DNA from 3 places in the Bacillus sp. KNSH39 genome. Region 3 is predicted to be linked to each of the others. Evidence: riboswitches for the same ligand, from Rfam matches in the RefSeq annotation. Region 3 holds a riboswitch; each other region holds the start of a gene.
What was found. Region 3 has a riboswitch for S-adenosylmethionine ahead of ACUL40_RS20695 (MetQ/NlpA family ABC transporter substrate-binding protein). Riboswitches for the same ligand answer to the same signal wherever they lie in the genome.
Positions count from the first base shown of each region.

Region 1: linked by a shared signal. The riboswitch ahead of ACUL40_RS21500 (methionine ABC transporter ATP-binding protein) and the one ahead of ACUL40_RS20695 (MetQ/NlpA family ABC transporter substrate-binding protein) in region 3 are both predicted to bind S-adenosylmethionine.
Region 2: linked by a shared signal. The riboswitch ahead of metK (methionine adenosyltransferase) and the one ahead of ACUL40_RS20695 (MetQ/NlpA family ABC transporter substrate-binding protein) in region 3 are both predicted to bind S-adenosylmethionine.

Region 1 is NZ_JBQXYO010000001.1:4,191,475-4,198,483, reverse strand. Features, by position in the region: gene gatA (Asp-tRNA(Asn)/Glu-tRNA(Gln) amidotransferase subunit GatA) at 1-366, opposite strand, end outside; gene gatC (Asp-tRNA(Asn)/Glu-tRNA(Gln) amidotransferase subunit GatC) at 382-672, opposite strand; gene ACUL40_RS21515 (YiaA/YiaB family inner membrane protein) at 814-1,050, opposite strand; gene ACUL40_RS21510 (MetQ/NlpA family ABC transporter substrate-binding protein) at 1,420-2,262, opposite strand; gene ACUL40_RS21505 (methionine ABC transporter permease) at 2,284-2,949, opposite strand; gene ACUL40_RS21500 (methionine ABC transporter ATP-binding protein) at 2,939-3,958, opposite strand; SAM riboswitch class I at 4,082-4,188, opposite strand; partial or broken gene ACUL40_RS21495 (cysteine hydrolase family protein) at 4,431-4,996, shown strand; gene pruA (L-glutamate gamma-semialdehyde dehydrogenase) at 5,247-6,794, opposite strand; gene ACUL40_RS21485 (TSUP family transporter) at 6,947-7,009, opposite strand, start outside.
Region 2 is NZ_JBQXYO010000001.1:3,141,958-3,148,966, reverse strand. Features, by position in the region: gene ACUL40_RS16105 (Nif3-like dinuclear metal center hexameric protein) at 1-501, opposite strand, end outside; gene ACUL40_RS16100 (iron-sulfur cluster biosynthesis family protein) at 876-1,199, shown strand; gene ACUL40_RS16095 (DMT family transporter) at 1,423-2,328, shown strand; gene ACUL40_RS16090 (hypothetical protein) at 2,357-2,578, opposite strand; gene ACUL40_RS16085 (ATP synthase subunit I) at 2,858-3,241, shown strand; gene pckA (phosphoenolpyruvate carboxykinase (ATP)) at 3,592-5,178, opposite strand; SAM riboswitch class I at 5,407-5,528, shown strand; gene metK (methionine adenosyltransferase) at 5,698-6,897, shown strand; gene ACUL40_RS16070 (GNAT family N-acetyltransferase) at 6,939-7,009, opposite strand, start outside.
Region 3 is NZ_JBQXYO010000001.1:4,029,713-4,036,721, forward strand. Features, by position in the region: gene ACUL40_RS20670 (sigma factor regulator N-terminal domain-containing protein) at 1-309, opposite strand, end outside; gene ACUL40_RS20675 (RNA polymerase sigma factor) at 309-800, opposite strand; gene ACUL40_RS20680 (SDR family oxidoreductase) at 1,212-1,988, shown strand; gene ACUL40_RS20685 (methionine ABC transporter permease) at 2,027-2,695, opposite strand; gene ACUL40_RS20690 (methionine ABC transporter ATP-binding protein) at 2,670-3,710, opposite strand; gene ACUL40_RS20695 (MetQ/NlpA family ABC transporter substrate-binding protein) at 3,723-4,535, opposite strand; SAM riboswitch class I at 4,620-4,734, opposite strand; gene ACUL40_RS20700 (NAD(P)-dependent alcohol dehydrogenase) at 4,815-5,723, opposite strand; gene ACUL40_RS20705 (DUF6612 family protein) at 5,881-6,645, shown strand; gene ACUL40_RS20710 (FAD-binding oxidoreductase) at 6,712-7,009, shown strand, end outside.

The sequences.
Region 1 (7,009 bases), 160 kb from region 3:
GTTTAATTTACCGATTGTAATTGTGTCAGCAGCTTTTAGCTTTTGCACAACTGTCGCATCATAAATTGGATCGAAGTTTGCTAATATTTTGCTTGCACAAGTTGTACGAAGACCGTTAGTTACAATGTTATCTTTTACACCAATTGGCATACCGAATAATAAACCATTATCTTCAGCGCCGATTTTTGCATCTAATTCTTTCGCTTTTGCGCGTGCATTTTCTTCATCTAATGTAAGAAAGGCTTTTACGTTATCTTCAACATCCGCAATACGTTTGTAAGATTCTTCTACTAAATCCGTAACGGAAATTTCTTTGTTGTTTAACTTCTTATGTAACTCTGATACTGAATGATCAAATAATGACATCGAAATTCCCCTCCTCTATTCTAATACTGCTGGAACACGGATTTGATTATCTTTGTGATCCGGTGCATTTTTTAATACTTCTTCAACTGGTAAACCTTTTTCTGGTACATCTTCACGCATAACATTTTTCATAGTTAATACATGAGTTGTTGGTTTTACATCTGTTGTATCTAATTCATTTAACTGTTCTGCAAATGTAACAATTGCATCTAGTTGTTTTTGAAATTTTTCTGCTTCTTGATCAGTAATTGCAAGACGTGCTAAATGTGCTACGTGCTTTACATTCTCAACGGAAATTCTTGACACGGCTAGGCCACCTCCATAATATATCGTTCAATCTACAATACTATTGATGATACCAAATTTTCAGTACTTCAAGCAAGTCAACACAGAGTACTTACGCCATTTTTACATAAAAAAAGAAAGGCAAATGCCTTTCTTTACAATTTACTCTTTATCTAACGGTTTATTTTTTGGAAATCTCTCGTTATCTTCTTCATTATCACGAATTGTTTTTTGTAATACAAAACAAGACATCGTTAAAAATAATGTTCCAATTAAATAGTATCCTTTTACACTAAGCGTTTCATCTAACGTATAAATCCCAATTAGCATACCTGAAAGCGCACAAACAAATGAAGTCCATGCTAAAAATGTGAACGCTTGCGTATTACGTCTTCTCATCGTTCTCCCCCTCGTTAGCTGTATACCCATTATAGATAAGTATATTTACCATGATGGATTTTTATGTAAATTCTAGTTTTATATTTATAAATCTATCATAAAAGAATAATATTTTAAAGAAAGTTTTCTGCCTAATCTGAAAAAACAATCTAAACAATTGGTTTTTCAGATTACCTTACTGTTCGCTAGCTATTTTCATTCATAAAAAAAGACCAGGAAAACTCCTGGTCCATTACTCTACTTAACAAACATTGGATTCTACGTTATACAAAATTGGAAGGTACAGAATTAGGGTTTGTTTGTTAAGTTTATATGTTGAACGAACTAACAGCGGAGGGGTTCCTTCTGTTAGTCCATTAAACCCAGTCATTATTTTACGATTTTTTCAAGCTCCTCAAGTGAAAGATCTACTGAAATTGAACCATCATTTGTTTCTTTCTTAATTGCATCTGTTACTTCTTTTGAATGGTATAATTCAATTACTTTTTTCAGTGTTGGATCATCTTTATCTTTCGTACGAGCTGCGAAAATATTAATATAAGGCTTCGCATTTTCATTCTTTGGATCTTCTAAGAAAATAGGATCCTTCGCTGGATCTAATCCAGCTTGACCAGCAACACCGTTATTAATAACTGATGCCGCTACATCTTTTAACACACGAGGTGTTTGCTGTGCGATAACCGGTGTAATTTTTAATTTCTTCGGATTTTCAGCAATACCACTTGGATCTCCAAATAGACCAAAATCCTTTTTCAGCTTTAATAATCCAGCTGCATCAAGAAGTTTTAATGCACGTGCTTGGTTCGTTGGATCGTTTGGAATTGCAATTTCTGAACCATCTGGGATTTCATTTGATTTCTTATATTTTTCAGAGTATAAACCCATTGGTGCAATTTGTGTTGTACCAACAGCTGTAATATCTAACTTATGTTCCTTTTTAAATTGCTCTAAGAACGCAATATGCTGGAATGAGTTTAGTTCAATATCTCCATCAGCTAACGCTTTATTTGGCGTTGTGTAATCAGAGAACTCAATCAGTTTAACTTTAATCCCTTCTTTTTCAGCTTTTCCCTTTACAATTTCCCAAGCGTTTCCATCCGTTCCAGTTACACCAATGCGAACTGTTTTCTCTTTTGCTCCTGCATCCGAGCAGCCACTTAACGCCGAAATCCCTACAATCGCTGATAATGCAAATGCTAAAATTTTCTTCATTTTCTTTTCCTCTCTTCCTTTTTATGATCTGCGTAACAAGACTTTCGCAAAGTAATTCCCTAAATTTTGAGCTATCTGTACGAGAATAATAAGTAACACGACCGTTACGAACATAACTGATGTATCAAAACGTTGATAACCATATGTCATTGCTAAATCACCAAGACCGCCACCACCGACAAGCCCAGCAACTGCAGAAAATTCAATTAAACCAACTGTCATAAATGTGACACCTAAGATTAATGGCGCTAACGCTTCTGGTACAAGGATTTCAAAAACAATTCTAATTGGCGAGGCGCCCATTGCTTGCGCTGCTTCAATTACTCCTTTCGGAACGGAAACAAGGTTTGTTTCAACCATTCTAGCAATACCAATTGATGCGACTAACGTCATCGGGAAAATTGCTGCTGCTGTTCCAATCGTCGTTCCGATAACACTTCTCGTTAGTGGACTTAACGCTACTAAAAAGATAATGAATGGTACCGGACGAATTGTATTAATTATGATGTTAAGAATAGAAAAGACCCATTTATTTTCTAAAAAGTTTCCTTTTCTCGTTACATATAAAAGTAAACCTAGAGGTATACCAAGAATTGTAGCAAATATAAGGGTTACAATTACCATTAAGAGGGTATCCCCCGTCGCATCTAGTATGCGCGGCCAAAATATACTCCAATCAACTCGCATGAGCTTCTACCTCCTTCAGCTGCACTTGCAGTCTTAGATGTTGTAATGCTTTTTGAATTTCCCTCTGCTCCCCTTGCAACTCTACAAGAAGATTTCCAAATAGCACATTTTGAAGTTCAATAATATTTCCGTACAGTACATTTACATCGACGTTATAGTTTTTTGCGATATATGATAGTACCGGCTGTCCTGTCTCCTCACCAGTAAATGTTAGACGATAAATTTGACCACCATTTTGAATTTTCGCTAGAACACTTTCCGGTAAATGATCATTAATGACAGAACGTACAAAGTTTTGAGTCGTCTTTGTTTTTGGTTGCGTGAAAACATCAAACAGTTTTCCTTCTTCAATAACTTTTCCCTTCTCCATTACAGCTACACGGTGACAAATTTCTTTCACAACATGCATTTCATGTGTAATAAGAAGAATTGTTAAATTGTATTCTCTATTTACTTTCTTTAATAAGTTTAGAATTTCTGTCGTTGTTTCTGGATCTAAGGCTGATGTTGCCTCATCACATATAAGAATATCTGGCGATGTCGCAAGTGCTCTAGCAATGCCCACACGCTGCTTTTGTCCACCTGATAGCTGCTCTGGGTAATAGTTTGCTTTATCTTCTAACCCTACAAACTTCAGCAGTTCATTTACTCTTTCTTTTATCTCATTCTTTGGTACTTTCGCTAACTTTAATGGATAAGCAATATTTCCAAATACTGTTCTTGAATTAAATAAATTAAAACTTTGGAAAATCATTCCGATTCTTTGTCTCAGTTTACGTAATTCTTTCGTCGATAATGATGTAATATCTTTATCATCTATTGAAATCGTTCCTGCCGTCGGTCTCTCTAACATATTTACTAAGCGTAATAACGTACTCTTTCCAGCGCCACTAAAACCAATAATGCCAAAAATTTCGCCTTTCTCAACTGATAATGTTACATCCTCCACCGCATGAACAGATTGCCCAGCTGATTCATACACTTTACTTACATTGTTAAAAGAAATCATTTTTTCCCCTCCTATATGCTGTAAAAACTTGAAGCAGAGCTTTCGAGGTAAAATAAAAAGTGCTCTCCTTCTTATCAACCATAAAGATAAGAAGGAGAGCACTTATATGTACTCGTTCACATCTTCTCATCTTCCAAGCCTTTATATGGCTTGCTGGAGTTAGCACGGTATTAAAAAAACCCGTTGCTGAGGTATCGTAGGGCCAGTCCCTCCACCTCTCTGGATAAGAATGTATCGATTTAATTGTCGTTTAATTAATTCTCATTATAGAACTCAGAATAATAAGAGTCAATACATTTTTTAGAAAAATATTAATTATTCCTTTATTAAAATTTTCAGATGAAAATTCATGAGAAAATAGTAACTTTCAAGGTTATTTAAAATTCTTCTTCCTCATATTTTTAAACAGGAGAATCTTCTCTACGAATTGAATAAATTTATTTGAATATGAAACTCGGAGGAAGATAAATATATGAAAACAGCTCTTTTACTCATCGATATTCAAAACGATTATTTTCCAAATGGAAAGATGGAATTGCGTAATCCAGTAGAAGCAAGCGAATATGCTAATCAGTTATTACAACACTTTAGAACAAACAGCGAACCTATTTTTCATATCCAACACGTAGCTATAAAAGATGACGCTACTTTTTTCCTACCTAATACAGAAGGTGTACATATTCACGAAAGCGTACGTCCACTTAGAGAAGAAACAGTTATAGTCAAACATTATCCAAATAGCTTCCGAGAAACTAATCTTCTAGAGCAATTAAAACGTTTAAATATTGAACATGTCGTTGTATGTGGGATGATGACTCATATGTGTATCGATGCTACAGTAAGGGCTGCATTCGATTTTGGCTTTCAATGTACCGTTATACATGATGCTTGTGCTACAAAAGACCTGTCTTTTAAGAACGCTACTATACCAGCTGTTTACATTCACAATACAATTTTAGCTAGTTTAAATGGCGTATATGCAAATGTAATAAGCACGCAAGAATTTTTAGCTACATAAAAAAACACTCCTTTCAGTGAGCAAAACCGAAAGGAGTGTTCCTTGTCGAACCATAGATTTTCTTTCAAATTGTATTATACAGGAAATTCTCAAAATGAATACTAAAAAATATGACTAATAAGTCAACTTTTCTCATCATTTTATTTCTGTTCACATGTTTATCCCGCTATTAATAGGTTTTAGCTCATTCCCTTCGAACGATGGTAATATATAGGATTTCAATTTTAAAAGGAGCTCTTCACATTCTGTGAAGAGCTCCTCTACTATTTCTTATAAAGTTTCAGAAGTAGTTTTTGCTTGCATGTGAAGTGCTAAGTAATCAGGTCCACCAGCTTTAGAGTCTGTACCAGACATGTTAAAGCCACCGAATGGTTGGTAACCTACGATTGCACCAGTACATCCACGGTTGAAGTATAAGTTACCAACGTGGAAGTCTTCGCGTGCTTTTTCAATATGGTCACGGTTGTTAGTAATAACAGCACCTGTTAAACCGTATTCCGTATTATTTGCAATTGCAAGTGCATGATCGAAGTCTTTCGCTTTACAGAATGCTACTACTGGTCCGAAGATTTCTTCTTTCATTAAGCGAGCATCTTCTGCAACGTCAGCAACGATTGTTGGTTGGATGAACCAGCCTTTAGAATCGTCTCCTTCGCCACCTGCTAAGATTCTACCTTCTTCTTTACCAATTGCAACATAGCTCATTACTTTATCGAATGCAGCTTGGTCATTAACAGGACCCATGTTTGTACCTAATACTGCTGGGTTAGCAACTGTTAATTCTTTTGTTAATTCAACAGCACGATTTAATACATGATCATATACATCTTCATGGATTACTGCACGAGAACATGCAGAACATTTTTGTCCTGAGAATCCGAATGCTGATGCAACGATAGACTTAGCTGCTAATTCAAGATCTGCTTCTTTATCAACAACGATTGTATCTTTACCGCCCATTTCAGCGATAACGCGTTTTAACCAAATTTGTCCTGGGTTTACTTTCGCTGCACGCTCATAGATGCGGATACCTACATCACGAGATCCCGTGAAGCTTACGAAACGTGTACGAGGATGATCTACTAAGTAGTCACCAACTTCAGAACCGTTACCTGGAACGAAGTTTACTACGCCAGCTGGTAAGCCAGCTTCTTCTAATACTTCCATAAATTTCGCTGCTACTACAGGAGTTGTACTAGCTGGTTTTAGTAATACTGTGTTACCAGAAACTAAAGCAGCTGTTGTCATACCTGCCATAATTGCGAATGGGAAGTTCCAAGGAGAAATGATAACACCTACTCCTAATGGAATGTAAGAGAAACGATTATATTCAATTGGACGGCTTTCTACTGGAATACCGTCTTTTAATTTTAACATTTGACGACCATAATATTCCATAAAGTCGATTGCTTCTGCTGTATCAGCATCTGCCTCATTCCATGGCTTACCTGCTTCTTTTACAAGAATAGCAGAGAATTCATGTTTTCTGCGACGAACGATTGCTGCAGCACGGAATAAAATGTCTGCACGCATTTCTGGCTTTGATTTTCTCCAAGTTTGGAATGTTTCATCCGCTACTTGCATTGCTTTTTCAGCTAACTCACGGCTTGCTTTTGAAACACGACCAACAAGTTCCTCTTTATTTGCAGGGTTTACAGAAACAATTTTGTCTTCTGTAGTGATTTTTTCTCCCCCAATAATTAATGGATAGTCTTGTCCAAGATAAGATTCTACTTTCTTTAAACCTTCTTCAAACGCTAATTTGTTAGCCTCCACTGAAAAATCTGTAAATGGCTCATGTTTGTATGCTACTACCATTTTTTTTAGCCTCCCCTTAGAAAAACGTTTACATTTTACAACATTATTCTACACGATAATTTAGATTTATTCAAATATTCCTAGACTTATATTTTAAAAATTAATAAATTTTTAAAATATAATAAAAAAGAGATTCATACATGCGTATGAATCTACAAAATATGAGTATATTCCAAAACATTTTTCCCGATCAATAATATAGTAACTAATAAAAA
Region 2 (7,009 bases), 890 kb from region 3:
TTCTGGACCTCCATATGCAAAGTCGTCCACTACAGTAGCGTTTAATGCTTTTGCAATTGAAATACTCGTTCCATGTGTTTGATGAAAATCCATTGGTACGTGACATGTATATATAGAAAGTTGTTTTTCTTTTATTCCTTGCAAATATTTTTCAGGAATTGGTAAGAAACCGCGGCCTGATCTTCCAAGCGGATCACCGCACTCCATTACAAGGGGATGATGCATAAAGAGTAAATCACCGGGTGTGGATTGTGAAATGAATGTTTCAAGAACGTCATCTGTAGGGAATACAGCTAAAAATACTTTGTTTACATTTTCAGATCCGTGCATCATAAGGCCGTTAAATAAATCTACAAAATTTGCTTCGAAAAATTGTTGCCAAGGAAATTTGATAGGATCATATACGGCTGGGATAAATCGACTAAAGGCACTATCTTTTCCGTATTTTTCAATTTGGAATAAGTGATCGAGTGATTGCTCTATTTTTTTTAAGGCTGGCATGTTTGATAATCCTCCTTAAGATGATTCTTGCTTTATGAGTTGTTTGTATTCTTCGTAGCAAAATAAGAAGCGGATAGGAAACAAATAAAACCTAGAATCCAGCTAATAGAAGGAGAATAGGGAAGTACATGCTGTAATAGCATTCCGCTAGAAATGAAGAAACTACTAAATACACCTAATAACATGGGATATCGTTGTAGTTTGAACACAGATAGTAAACATCCTTTCTCCTGCATGAACTACTCATAAAAGCTCGATTGCTGAAACTTTATCACATACATTGTATATTAGTCTTAATTTTCTGTATATAACTTTTAAGAAAAATGGTGATACAATATATGAATGATAAGAGAAGAGAGGATGAAGATTAACATATGTACGTTACTGTAACAGAAGCAGCATATAAAAAGATTATGGATACGATTCCAAGTGAAGCGAAATATATAAAGTTATTTTATGATAATGAAGGTTGCGGTTGTGTTATGAGCGGAATCATCGATTTAGTAGCTGTAGCAGAGAAAGATGAGCGCGATGTGGATATTGAATCAAGCACAATGAATTTTATCGCTGATCGTACAAAGCTTGTATTTATGGACGATAAGTTAACGGTTGATTGGCATGAAGGTGGAGGAACTTTTCAGTTGAAGAGCCCAAGCCAGTTTTATAATCCAAATATGAAATTACACGTTCGAGTATAGTAAAGGTGAGTCCAAAATGTATTTTGGACTCACTTTTTTTATTTTATAAGTCGCTATTATTCTCGATAAGTCGATATATTGAAAAAATCGCTGATATAAATGGAGTTGCGCCGATATAATTTCATTTACCAAAACGTTTCATATAATAAAAAGATTTTTTCACATAATGAAATGTACATGTGATTGAATTTTCTGTATAATCTTCTTTGCGGAGGGGATACGCATGAGAAGATGGGGAATTGAGTTATTAATTTTAAGTGTTGTTATTATTTGGGGGATTAACTATACAATTGCGAAGTATGGACTTTTAGAATTTACAGCAATTGAGTTTACTGCACTTCGTATGATGGCGGCGGCACCGCTTCTGTTACTCCTTACCTTTTGTATTGAAAAGTCGGTTTATATGGAGCGAACGGATATACCTAGATTAATTATCGTTAGCGTTGTAGGTATTGTACTGTATCAAACGTTATTTATGGAAACTGTCAAATATACATCCGCTACAAATGCCTCTTTACTCATTTCTATTTCACCTATTTTTACAACTGCATTTGCGATTTTCTTGAAACAAGAAAAGTTTTCTTCTCGAAAGTTAATCGGTTCTATGACTGCCTTTGTTGGTGCAGCCTTAGTTTTAGTAGCAGGACATTCACTTACTAGTTCTTTTTATGGCAATGGAATTGGACTTATTACATCAATATGCTGGGGGCTTTATCCTGTTTTAGCAGGACCATTAATTAAAAAATATTCAGCATTACGTGTTACTGCATGGTCTGCATTAGTGGGTGCGATTCCGCTATTATTGTTAAGTGGTCCACATGTGTTTGTCATGCCATTTCACATTACTCACGGAATGACACTATTTGCTTTACTATATTCTATTTTCTTTGTAACAGTATTTGGTCTAGTAATGTGGTATGTTGGTGTTCAAAAAATTGGGGCGTCACATACGATGGTATATATGTATATAACGCCGCTTGTAGCGGTTCTATTTGCAGCTGTCTGGGCAAATGAATATGTATCGTTTCAACAAATCATCGGTGGAATTATCATTTTTGTCGGTCTATGGTTTGTGAAATCGGAGAAAGTAAAAGTTCATTCTATTGCAGAGGAACCTATATCAAAATAGGAAAACAGATCACCTATGATCTGCTTTCCTATTTTTTTATTTTTGGTAAGAAGATGAGAAACAAGATAGCAGTAATAAGTGGAATTAAGTTTAAAAATGGAATACGGAAGAGTGTAATAAGAATAATACCTGGAAGAAGAACACCGAGGACAGCGTAAAAAATGCTATGATTTTTCGTGTACCAATACAATGAAAGTCCAATAAGTGCAGGGATAATGAGGTGAATGAGAGCCATTAAAAAATAAATCATTAGATGCCCCCTTTATTTGTGTGCTTATTACATCATATCCGTATGTTCATAGATTGATATCATTTTTTTCATAAATGGACGGAAAAAGTTTGAAAAACCGTCACAAAATATGAGAATATGATGTTTGAAATCTTGTATAATATTATTTTCTAAAAACATTTAAACAACATAAACATACTGTTTATGTTGTTTTTAATTTGAATGAAATGAATGTAAGGAATATGAATTTGAAAGAAATTTTTTGTTGGATAGATAAGAACGAATGAAGAGAGGTACAGCATGATTAGTATGTCACTAAGATCATTTAAAATCCAATCGTATTATATACTAGGTATTTTGTTACTAGGTTGGATGTTAACACCGTTTTCAGCACACTTTTTAGGCGCTGGAATTGGGCTTATTGTAAGTATGTATTGCGTTTGGCTTTTAGGCAGAAGAATTGAGAAGCTTGGAGATAGTATTGTAAAGAAGACGAAAGCACCGACACTCGGTATGTTTAACCGTTTTGCAGCTGCCATTTTGGGTGCTATTATTATGTACGAAATTGAGCACCACATGGTTATGTGGGCGTTTGCAGTAGGGATTATGGGTGGGTATTTCTTAATCGTTGTGAATTTAGGTTACTATAGCATGAAAGATGAGAAAGAACTAACAAAGAGCTAAAAAGATAAAAGACTTCTTTTTAGATGGAATAGATGATCCAGTCACGAATAGAAGCGGTCAGGGCCTTTTTTAGCCCCATACGATGTGAAACCCGAGAGATGTAGTGAGTAGGGATATAATGTATATATTCGAAGCTGTAATTTTATAATCTAGGTCACAGATGAAGAGATTAGCGTTTCACTTTATATAAGATATAGAAAGAAGCTTACGTTTTCACGTAAGCTTCTTTTTTATGTAAGTGTGTGTAACCGTTAAGCCGCATTGGGTTTTGTCGGTGAGTACGCGAAACTTTACGGTTACACGACACTTATTCATATGAGTAAAGGGTTATTCCAACAAAAAGTTTTAATTTAAGCGATTGGACCGCCTAAGTTAATAATGTCTTCAGATACGCTGTCGAACTTTTTGAAGTTAGCTTTGAATTCATTTGCAAGTTCGATTGCTTTTGCTTTGTAAGCAGCTTTATCAGCCCAAGTTTGTTCAGGCATTAACACTTCGTCAGGTACACCTGGTACGTGAAGTGGAACTTCAAGACCGAAGATGTCATGTTTAGCTGTTTCAGTTTTCGCAAGTTCACCGTTTAATGCTGCTTGAATCATTGCACGAGTGTAACCTAAGTTCATACGTTTACCAACGCCGTATTCGCCACCAGTCCAGCCAGTGTTTACTAAGAATACTTTCGCATCGTGTTTCTCGATTTTTTCACCAAGCATTTCAGCATAGCGAGATGCATCAAGTGGTAAGAATGGTGAACCGAAGCAAGTTGAGAATGTTGCTTGCGGAGATGTAACGCCGCGCTCTGTTCCTGCTAGTTTACTAGTGTAACCACTTAAGAAATGATACATAGCTTGCTCTTTTGATAACTTACTGATTGGAGGCAATACGCCAGATGCATCAGCAGTTAAGAAAATAATTGTATTTGGGTGTCCAGCAACACTTGGCAGTACGATATTGTCGATCGCATGCATAGGGTATGCAGCACGAGTATTTTCTGTTAAAGTAGTATCGTTGTAGTCGGCGATACGTGTTTGGTCATTAATGATAACGTTTTCTAAAACAGATCCAAATGTGATTGCATCGAAAATTTGTGGTTCTTTCTCGTGAGAAAGGTTTACACATTTCGCGTAGCAACCGCCTTCAATATTGAATACACCGTTATCAGACCAACCGTGCTCATCATCACCGATTAGTTTACGGTTTGGATCAGCAGATAATGTTGTTTTACCTGTTCCAGATAAACCGAAGAATAGTGCTACGTCGCCTTCTTCACCTACGTTTGCAGAGCAATGCATAGAAAGAATATCTTGTTCAGGTAATAAGAAGTTCATAATAGAGAAGATTGATTTTTTCATTTCTCCAGCGTATTCTGTACCACCAATTAGTACGATACGTTTTTCGAATGAAACCATAATGAATGCTTCAGAGTTTGTACCGTCAACAGCTGGATCAGCTTTGAAATTCGGTGCAGAAACAATTGTGAACTCTGATTCATGAGTTGTTAATTCTTCTTCAGTTGGACGAATGAATAATTGATGTACAAATAAATTGTGCCATGCATATTCGTTAATAACTTGAATTGGTAGGCGGTAATTGCGGTCAGCGCCTGCAAATCCTTTGAAGACGAATAACTCTTCTTTTTCTTTTAAGTATTCTAAAACTTTAGTATATAATTTATTAAAATGTTCTTCAGAAATCGGTTGGTTCACAGCTCCCCAAGCAATTTTGTCAGCAACCGATGCTTCTTTCACAATAAATTTATCTTTAGGAGAACGTCCTGTATATTTTCCAGTTGAAGCAGAAACGGCACCAGTCGAAGTTAATTTCCCTTCATTTCGCATTAATACTTTTTCCACTAATTGCGGAACACTTAGTTGAATCTGTGCATTGCTTCCGTTCAATAATTCGTGTAAACCAATTTGGACATTCACAGTACTCATATTTATATACCATCCTTTTCATTTAATGAAATATTTCTCGTAATCCCCAACAAGAGTATAACACAATTATATAAATAATGTATACTATTTATTTCTTTTTGTTTGTGTGAATGCATTATTTCCCTATTAATATTTCATTTCAGGCGTATTGAGAAAAACTTTCAGGAAAATGTGAATATTAATTGACAAATGAATATCATTTCTTTAGTATAGGTTGGGACGGATACTCTCTTATCCCGAGCTGGCGGAGGGACAGGCCCGATGAAGCCCAGCAACCTCACTTGTAGTGGTAAATACAGGTGAATAGGTGCTAAAACCTGTGCGAGGCTACAGGTCTCGAACGATAAGAGCGAAGGGCAAAAAGCAGTATGCAAGTAGCAAATTAAACCTTTCCTCTATGTAAAGTAGGAAAGGTTTTTCTGTATGCTTGTGTGGGAGAATAAATGTATGTCGCAGTTTGTGGCAAATTAAGGATGAGTTCCGTACAATATATACAATTACTGTAGGGAGGTTTACCACATGACAAAAAAACGTCATCTGTTCACATCTGAGTCTGTAACTGAAGGACATCCAGATAAAATTTGTGACCAAATTTCTGATTCAATTTTAGATGCGATCTTATCAAAAGACGCAAATGCACGTGTAGCTTGTGAAACAACTGTAACAACTGGTTTAGTATTGGTAGCGGGGGAAATTACGACTTCTACTTACGTAGATATTCCAAAAATCGTTCGTGAAACAATTCAAGGCATTGGTTACACACGCGCAAAATACGGATTCGATGCAGAAACTTGTGCAGTTTTAACATCTATCGATGAGCAATCTGCTGACATCGCTATGGGTGTTGACCAAGCGCTAGAAGCACGCGAAGGTCAAATGACTGACGCTGAGATTGAGGCAATTGGTGCAGGAGACCAAGGTTTAATGTTTGGTTTCGCATGTAATGAAACACAAGAGTTAATGCCACTTCCAATCTCGCTTGCTCACAAATTAGCTCGCCGTTTAACTGAAGTACGTAAAGATGATACATTATCATACTTACGTCCGGATGGAAAAACGCAAGTTACAGTTGAGTATGATGAAAATGGTAAACCAGTACGTGTTGATACTATCGTAATTTCTACACAACATCACCCAGATGTTACATGGGAAGAAATCGATCGCGACTTAAAAGAGCACGTAATTAAAGCTGTAGTACCAGCAGAATTAATGGATGGAGAAACGAAATTCTTCATTAACCCAACTGGCCGCTTCGTAATTGGTGGACCACAAGGTGATGCTGGTTTAACAGGACGTAAAATCATCGTTGATACTTACGGTGGATACGCTCGCCACGGTGGCGGTGCATTCTCTGGTAAAGATGCAACGAAAGTTGACCGTTCTGCAGCATATGCAGCTCGTTATGTTGCGAAAAACATCGTAGCAGCTGGTCTTGCTGAAAAAGCAGAAGTACAACTTGCATACGCAATCGGTGTAGCACAACCAGTATCAATTTCAGTTGATACATTCGGCACTGGTAAAGTATCTGAAGACGTACTAGTAGAGCTAGTTCGTAACAACTTCGATCTTCGCCCAGCTGGTATTATTAAAATGCTAGACTTACGTCGCCCAATTTACAAACAAACAGCAGCTTACGGCCACTTTGGACGTACTGATGTAGATCTATCATGGGAACGTACAGACAAAGCAGCAGCTTTAAAAGAGCAAGCTGGTCTATAATATATGAAAAAAAGCTTTGCGCGGTGAGCGCAAAGCTTTTTTTATTTATAATTACGTTGGAATAAAGCGAAGAGTTCAATGTCATGCCAATTGCCATTGCGGAATATAGCTT
Region 3 (7,009 bases):
GGAGCTTGTTAATGTGTTCCATGGGACGATATAACCATTAATATTTTTGGAACGATTTGATATAATATTGCCGCCAAACATAGATGAATTACTCGTTACTTGAGAATCAATTTGCACATTTGGTTCTGCAATTGCGTTATGTAAAAATAGTCGTTCGTGAAGCTTCGTAGAGCTTTTCGCCGCGAAGTAATTGCCCACTTTATAAATGATAGGGATAAGTATGATGACAACGATAATAGAAGTAATGATGATTTTAAGTAATTGTTTCCTTTTAGCTTTTTTTAACGCATTTTTTAAAGAAGTATCCATTAAGGTTTTCCCCCTACTGTAGAATGAATTGTTTTACGTGCGCGATGTAATTTTTGTTTGACGCTGTTAACTTGAATATCGAGTATTAGGGCGATTTCTTCATATGAAAAATCATAATAATATTTTAAAAAGAAGGCTTCTTTATATTCTGGTTTTATATCTTTTAATAAATAGAAAATCTCGTCTTTATTTAAAACAGCATCCAATTCTCGGTCTGTATATTGTAGTTTTGAATAAATTTCTTCAGTTAAATGGATATTTTGTTGCTCTTTTTTTCTCTTCAAGTCAATGTATTCATTTAATGCGACCCTAAAAAACCATGGTCGTATGCTACTCTCGGTTAGGTCATCTAGCAACGTATATACTTTATAGAAAGTATTTTGGATGATGTCTTCTGCATCTTCTTTTATAGCCCCTTTCGCTAATAATAGTTTGAACACTTCCTCTCCTAAATTGATAAGATAGGAGGTCAATATATTTTCTTTTCCCATCATTTTTCCTCCCTACACTTATACAACGAATAGGTAATGATAAATGTATACACTTAAATTTAAATTAGTTATTCACTATGGTTTATAGTACACGGTACTTTATAAATAGGAGTGGTTCTTTTATTTTTTGAAATATTAAATCTTTAGTGCTAAAATAAAATTTGGAGATATATGTAAAGGAGACAAAGACTCAATATGTGGATGAACTTGTAATGATTAGAAACTAGATAGATGAATTTTGCTCTCATAAGCGAGGGTTTATTTAGTCATCTGTAAATCATTCAAGGAATGCATATTTGGATTGTACATCCCTTTTATAAGGATAGGTGCCTATTTTATGTATCTGTCTTTTTTGTGGGAAAGTTTATATCTCTTATATAAAATATGCGTCCTTTAAACTTGGAGGAGTATATGATGAACCAATTAAAAAATAAAGTAGCAGTTATTACAGGGGTAAGTCGTCTAGATGGTATAGGCGCAGCGGTTTGTAAAGAATTAGCTGAATCAGGATACGATATATTTTTTACGTATTGGACAGCTTACGATAAAGAGATGCCTTGGGGCGTTGATAAAAATGAACAAATACAATTAAAAGAAGAGTTACTAAAAAACGGTGTTAAAGTCTCAAGTATGGAGTTAGATTTAACTCAGAATGATGCACCGAAAGAGCTTATAAATAAAGTTACTGAACAATTAGGGTACCCTCATATATTAATTAATAATGCAGCATATTCTACGAATAATGATTTCTCTACGTTGACTGCTGAAGAATTAGATAAGCATTATATGGTGAATATTCGTGCGACTACATTGCTCAGTAGTCAATTTGCCCGAGGATTTGATAAAAAATCTGGTGGTAGAATTGTGAATATGACTTCGGGGCAATTTCAAGGTCCTATGGTAGGAGAACTAGCGTATGCAACAACGAAGGGAGCTATTGATGCTCTTACTAGTACGTTGTCAGCAGAGGTAGCTCATTTAGGAATAACAGTGAATGCAATTAATCCAGGACCAACTGATACAGGATGGATGACTGAAGAGATAAAACAAGGGTTAAAGCCGATGTTTCCTTTTGGCAGAATTGGTGAGCCAAAGGATGCAGCTAGACTCATTAAATTTTTAGTAAGTGAAGAAGCTGAGTGGATTACTGGGCAAGTTATTCATTCAGAAGGTGGATTTAAAAGATAAAAAAGAAGGTATCTCACCTTAGTGAGATACCTTCTTTTTTAATCTTTCTTCAACCTTCGTGCAATACCATTCCCTAAAGACTGTAATCCTTGAACGAGGATAATTAAAATAAAGACAGTTGCATACATTACTTCAGGTTCATAGCGTAAATGTCCGAAGCGATATGCTAAGTCCCCTAGCCCACCAGCGCCTACAAGACCAGCCATTGCTGTTGCGCCGATTAAGCCAATCGTTGCAATTGTTAATCCAAGTACAAGGGAGGGACGAGCTTCTTTCACCATAACGTGCCAAATAATTTTTATAGTAGAAACGCCCATCGCTTGATAGGCTTCAATAACGCCGCGATCTACTTCTAATAAAGCAGTTTCCATTAATCGTGCAATATAAGGGGCCGTGAATACGACAAGCGGTACGATTACGCCTTGTACACCAATGGAGGTTCCCATTAGAAACTTTGTAAAAGGTAAAATGAAGAATAATAGAATGATAAATGGAAGAGAGCGAATGATATTAATAATTGTATTAAGAATTGGGTAAATGATTTTATTTTCGTGCTGCCCACCAGGTCTTGTTAAAACAAGTGTGACACCAAGTGGTAGTGCAATAAGGATAGAGATGAATAGTGAAATAGATGTCATTTGAAATGTTTGAATGGTTGCTTCCCATATGACTTTACCCCATTCATCCAAAAAGGACTTGTTTCCCATAATCTGTTCTACCTCCTTCTACGATGATTCCTTGCTCTTGTAAAAATGATAAAGCACGGTGGATTTCATTTTGTTCCCCTTGCATATGAATGACAAGTTTCCCGTATGCCTCATGTTTTAACTGTGTAATATTACCGGATAAAATATTTGGATACACTTGGAAACGTTTTGTAGCGATAGCTAACGCTGGTTCACCAGAAGAATTTCCTATAAATGAAAGTGTTACGATTTCTCCGGTTCTTTGTAGTTCTTTTTGTACTTCAGCTGGGATTTTTGCTGCAAATGCACTATTTACAAATTTCTTCGTTGTTACATGTTGTGGGTTTGTGAAGATCTCCTTCACAGTCCCGCTTTCAATTACTGCTCCATGTTCCATAACAGCAACTCGGTCGCATATACGTTGGATGACATTCATTTCATGTGTAATTAATAAAATTGTAATCCCGATTTCCTCATTAATCTTTAATAATAGGTCAAGAATAGAATCAGTTGTTTCTGGATCTAAAGCACTCGTTGCTTCGTCGCTTAATAACACTTCCGGTTCATGTGATAGTGCACGTGCAATGGCAACACGTTGTTTCTGGCCACCAGAAAGTTCACTCGGATAGGCATCTTTTCGATTAAAAAGATCGACAATACGTAAATACTTTTCTACCCTTTTTTCAATTTCTAATTTTGGAACGCCAGCAAGGCGTAACGGTAATGCGATATTTTCATAAACGGTAACAGTTTTGAGCAAATTGAATCCTTGAAAAATCATCCCGATTTTTTGTCTCGCTTTTGCTAGTTCTTTTGTAGACAGTGTTGTTAAATCTTGCTCGTTTACAATAATATTTCCTGTCGTTGGTTTTTCTAATAAATTTACACAGCGAATTAATGTACTTTTGCCAGCGCCACTATATCCAATGATTCCAAATACTTCGCCCTTTTTTACTTGGAGGGAAGTGGACTTAAGAGCTTCCACATTCCCCTTTTTTGTTGTAAATACTTTGGATACATTTTTTAATTCAATCATTATCGTCAGCTCCTACCAAGACGGTAAAACAGAACCATCAAATTTTTTCTCGATAAATTCTTTTACTTCTTTAGATTGATAAGCTTTCTTTAATTTATTTACAACAACATCATCTTTATTTTCAGTACGAACAACGACCCAGTTCACATAAGGCGAATCTTTGCCTTCACGGAAAATGGAATCTTTCGCAGGGCTTAATTTTGCACCTAATGCAAAGTTTGTATTAATTGCAGCTGCTTTTACTTCACTTAGTTGTGTTGGTAATTGAGATGCCTCTAACTCAACAATCTTTAATTTTTTTGGATTTTCAATTACATCTTTCGCAGTCGCTTTTTCTGTCGCTTTTGGATCCACTTTTAAAACCCCTGCTTTTTCAAATAACTTTAAAGCACGAAGTTCATTCGTTGGGTCATTTGGGACAGCGATTGCGTCGCCATCTTTTAATTCTTTTACATCTTTTATGTCTTTAGAATAGACGCCCATAGGGAATGTTACTGTTGAAAATACTTCGGTTAATTTCATATTACGTTCAGCTTTAAATACGTCTAAATATGATTTCGTTTGATAGCTATTTACATCAAGGCTTTTTTCATCGAGGGATACGTTTGGTGCTACATAATCATTAAATACTTTTATATCAATTTCGAGACCATCTTTCGCTGCAACTTCTTTTACCTTTTCAAAAATCTGCTCATGCGGCCCGCCTGTTACACCGACAGTAATCTTTTTCTCATCTAACGCTTTTACTTGTTTATCTGAACCTGCGCTACATGCGCCTAATAATAGTACCGCTCCGCTTACAATGCTTAATAATACTTTCTTCATCTATGATTCCCCCTTCATATACGTTCCAAAATAAAAAGCACCTCTCAAAATAAGAGAGGTGCCGAATAGACGAAATAGGTTCCTCTCTTATCTTCCAAAACGAAAACTCGTTTTGCAGGAATTAGCACCTTAGCTTATACGTTATAAGCTCGGTTGCCGGGCATCATCGGGCCAGTCCCTCCGCCACTCTTGATAAGAGTATGTGTATGTAGTTTTTTAATATGGTACTAATAGTAAATCTTACAAAAAAAATTGTCAATGTTATTTTCAGAAAATATTTTATTTTATGGTAATCGAAACGTTCCCCTTTTTATGTCCTTTTTCTACATATATATGAGCTTCAGCAATTTCTTCTAATCGGTAAGTTCTATCAATAACAGGCTTTAGCTTTTCTGTTTCAGCTAGTTGTTTTAGTAGGTTCATATCTTCTTTACTGACTTTTGCCATCATTCCGTTCACAGATACATATTTTCCATTAGGCATTAATGCATCTGTACAAAGAGACTTATTATATTTTCCAACTGCATCAAATATAATGTCATAGTGCTCGCCCCGCTTAGTAAAATCTTCTTTCATATAATCAATTACGTTGTCTGCCCCTAAAGCTGTTACTAAATCGAAATTCGAACTACTACAAATGGCTGTGACAGTCGCCCCGAAGTATTTCGCAAGTTGTACGGCAGCTGTCCCTACTGACCCAGAGGCGCCGTATATAAGTACTCGTTGCCCTTTTTTTATCTGTCCTTTTCTAAGGAAGTGCAATGCTGAAGTTCCGCCAAAAGGAATAACGGCAGCTTCTTCATATGTCACATTGGTAGGTTTTAATGCTATTAATCCACTTTCATGCACGCATGTGTATTCGGCATAACCACCAAGGTTTAGTTCTGTTAATGCAAAAATTTGATCTCCTTTTTTAAATTGAGTTACATCTGTTCCAATGTCTTCGATTTCACCGGATAACTCTACGCCAAGTATAGGTTTTCTCGGTTTTCTGAAACCTAATATGATCCGCATAGGAATCCAAAATAAGAGGGGGCTATTAAAGCCACGTATTCTACAATCTCCAGTCGATACACTTGTTGCGTGAATTTTAACTAATACTTCATTTTTTTTAGGTTTAGGCTTTTCTATATTTTGAAGTTGGAGAACATTAGGTGGTCCATACTTTGTGCAAATAATAGCTTTCATAATGACCTCCTGAAATGAGTTGTTATTATTTACATCATATTTAAACTTTTTCTCAAACATGTTGCTATATAGGAAATAAATTTAAAGAAGAATATTACGAATTATATAGATTTCATAGGAAAAGAGATGATATTATTTTTGGGAAGGAGGGGACGTTATGAAAAAAATTATTTTAATTTCAAGTTTAGTACTTGCAGTCGGTCTAGGAGTAGGGTGTAGTAATGAGAAAGCAAAAAAGACTGATGAACCGAAAAAAGAAGCTGTGCAGAAAGAAAAGGAATTAACAGCGAAGGATGTTTTTAATAAAGCGAATGAAGCTTTTAAAAACGAAGAAAATGTAACGATGACATATGATGTGGGAATAAAGGCTGAAGGAACAGAGATGAATGTAATAAAGGCCAAAATGCAATTAGAGCCGAAGAAAAAAAATTCTCGTTCTGAAATGAATGTTTCTGGTACAGAGGTTGTTGTTTATGATGTGGGTGGCAAAATTGCTGGTCAGTTGAAAAATCCTAATACGGGTGAAGTTATGTCTGTACCAGAGGAACAATTAAATGCTAACGGAATGAATGCGACTCAAGGAATGGTAGATAATTTAGAGATTCCATCGGAAATTTTAAATAAAGTGAAGATGGAGAAAAGTGGAGATAATTATAAGCTGAAGTTTGCATTAAAAGGGCAAGAGACAGAGAGTATGTTAGCTAGTATGGATGAAAAGCAGAAACAAATGCTACAAGGCCAAAATGCAAAGATAGAAGAAATAGATGGAGAATATATTATTACAAAAGATTTTAAATATGAATCAGCAAAGATAGATATGGTTATGAGTAGCAATGGTGAGGATAAAGCGCACATTATTACGGATGCGAAGTTTACATCGTATGATAAATTTGATCCAATACAATTGCCAGCAGCAAAGTAATCACTGTCAAGAGAGGTACCTGAAAGAACAGGTATCTCTTTTTGTTGCTAATAAGGAGAGTGTCCTTTGAAAAAAAGAAAGATAGTAGTGGTCATTGTTGCATATACGGTTTTGCTTGCAACGTCTGTACATACGTATAAAAAACAAATTGATCATCCTATTATGAGTGATGTAGGTAAATTGCTTCCGACAAAAATAAAACGTGTTGAAAGTGCTACGGAAGAGCACTCGTTAATAAAATTAGTGCGAGATGCAAAAGTTTCAGGAGAGAAAATTTCCATTGCAGGCATGCAACATAGCCAAGGAGGACAGACATATTATCCAAATGGCACGATGCTCGATATGAAAGGATATAATAAAATAT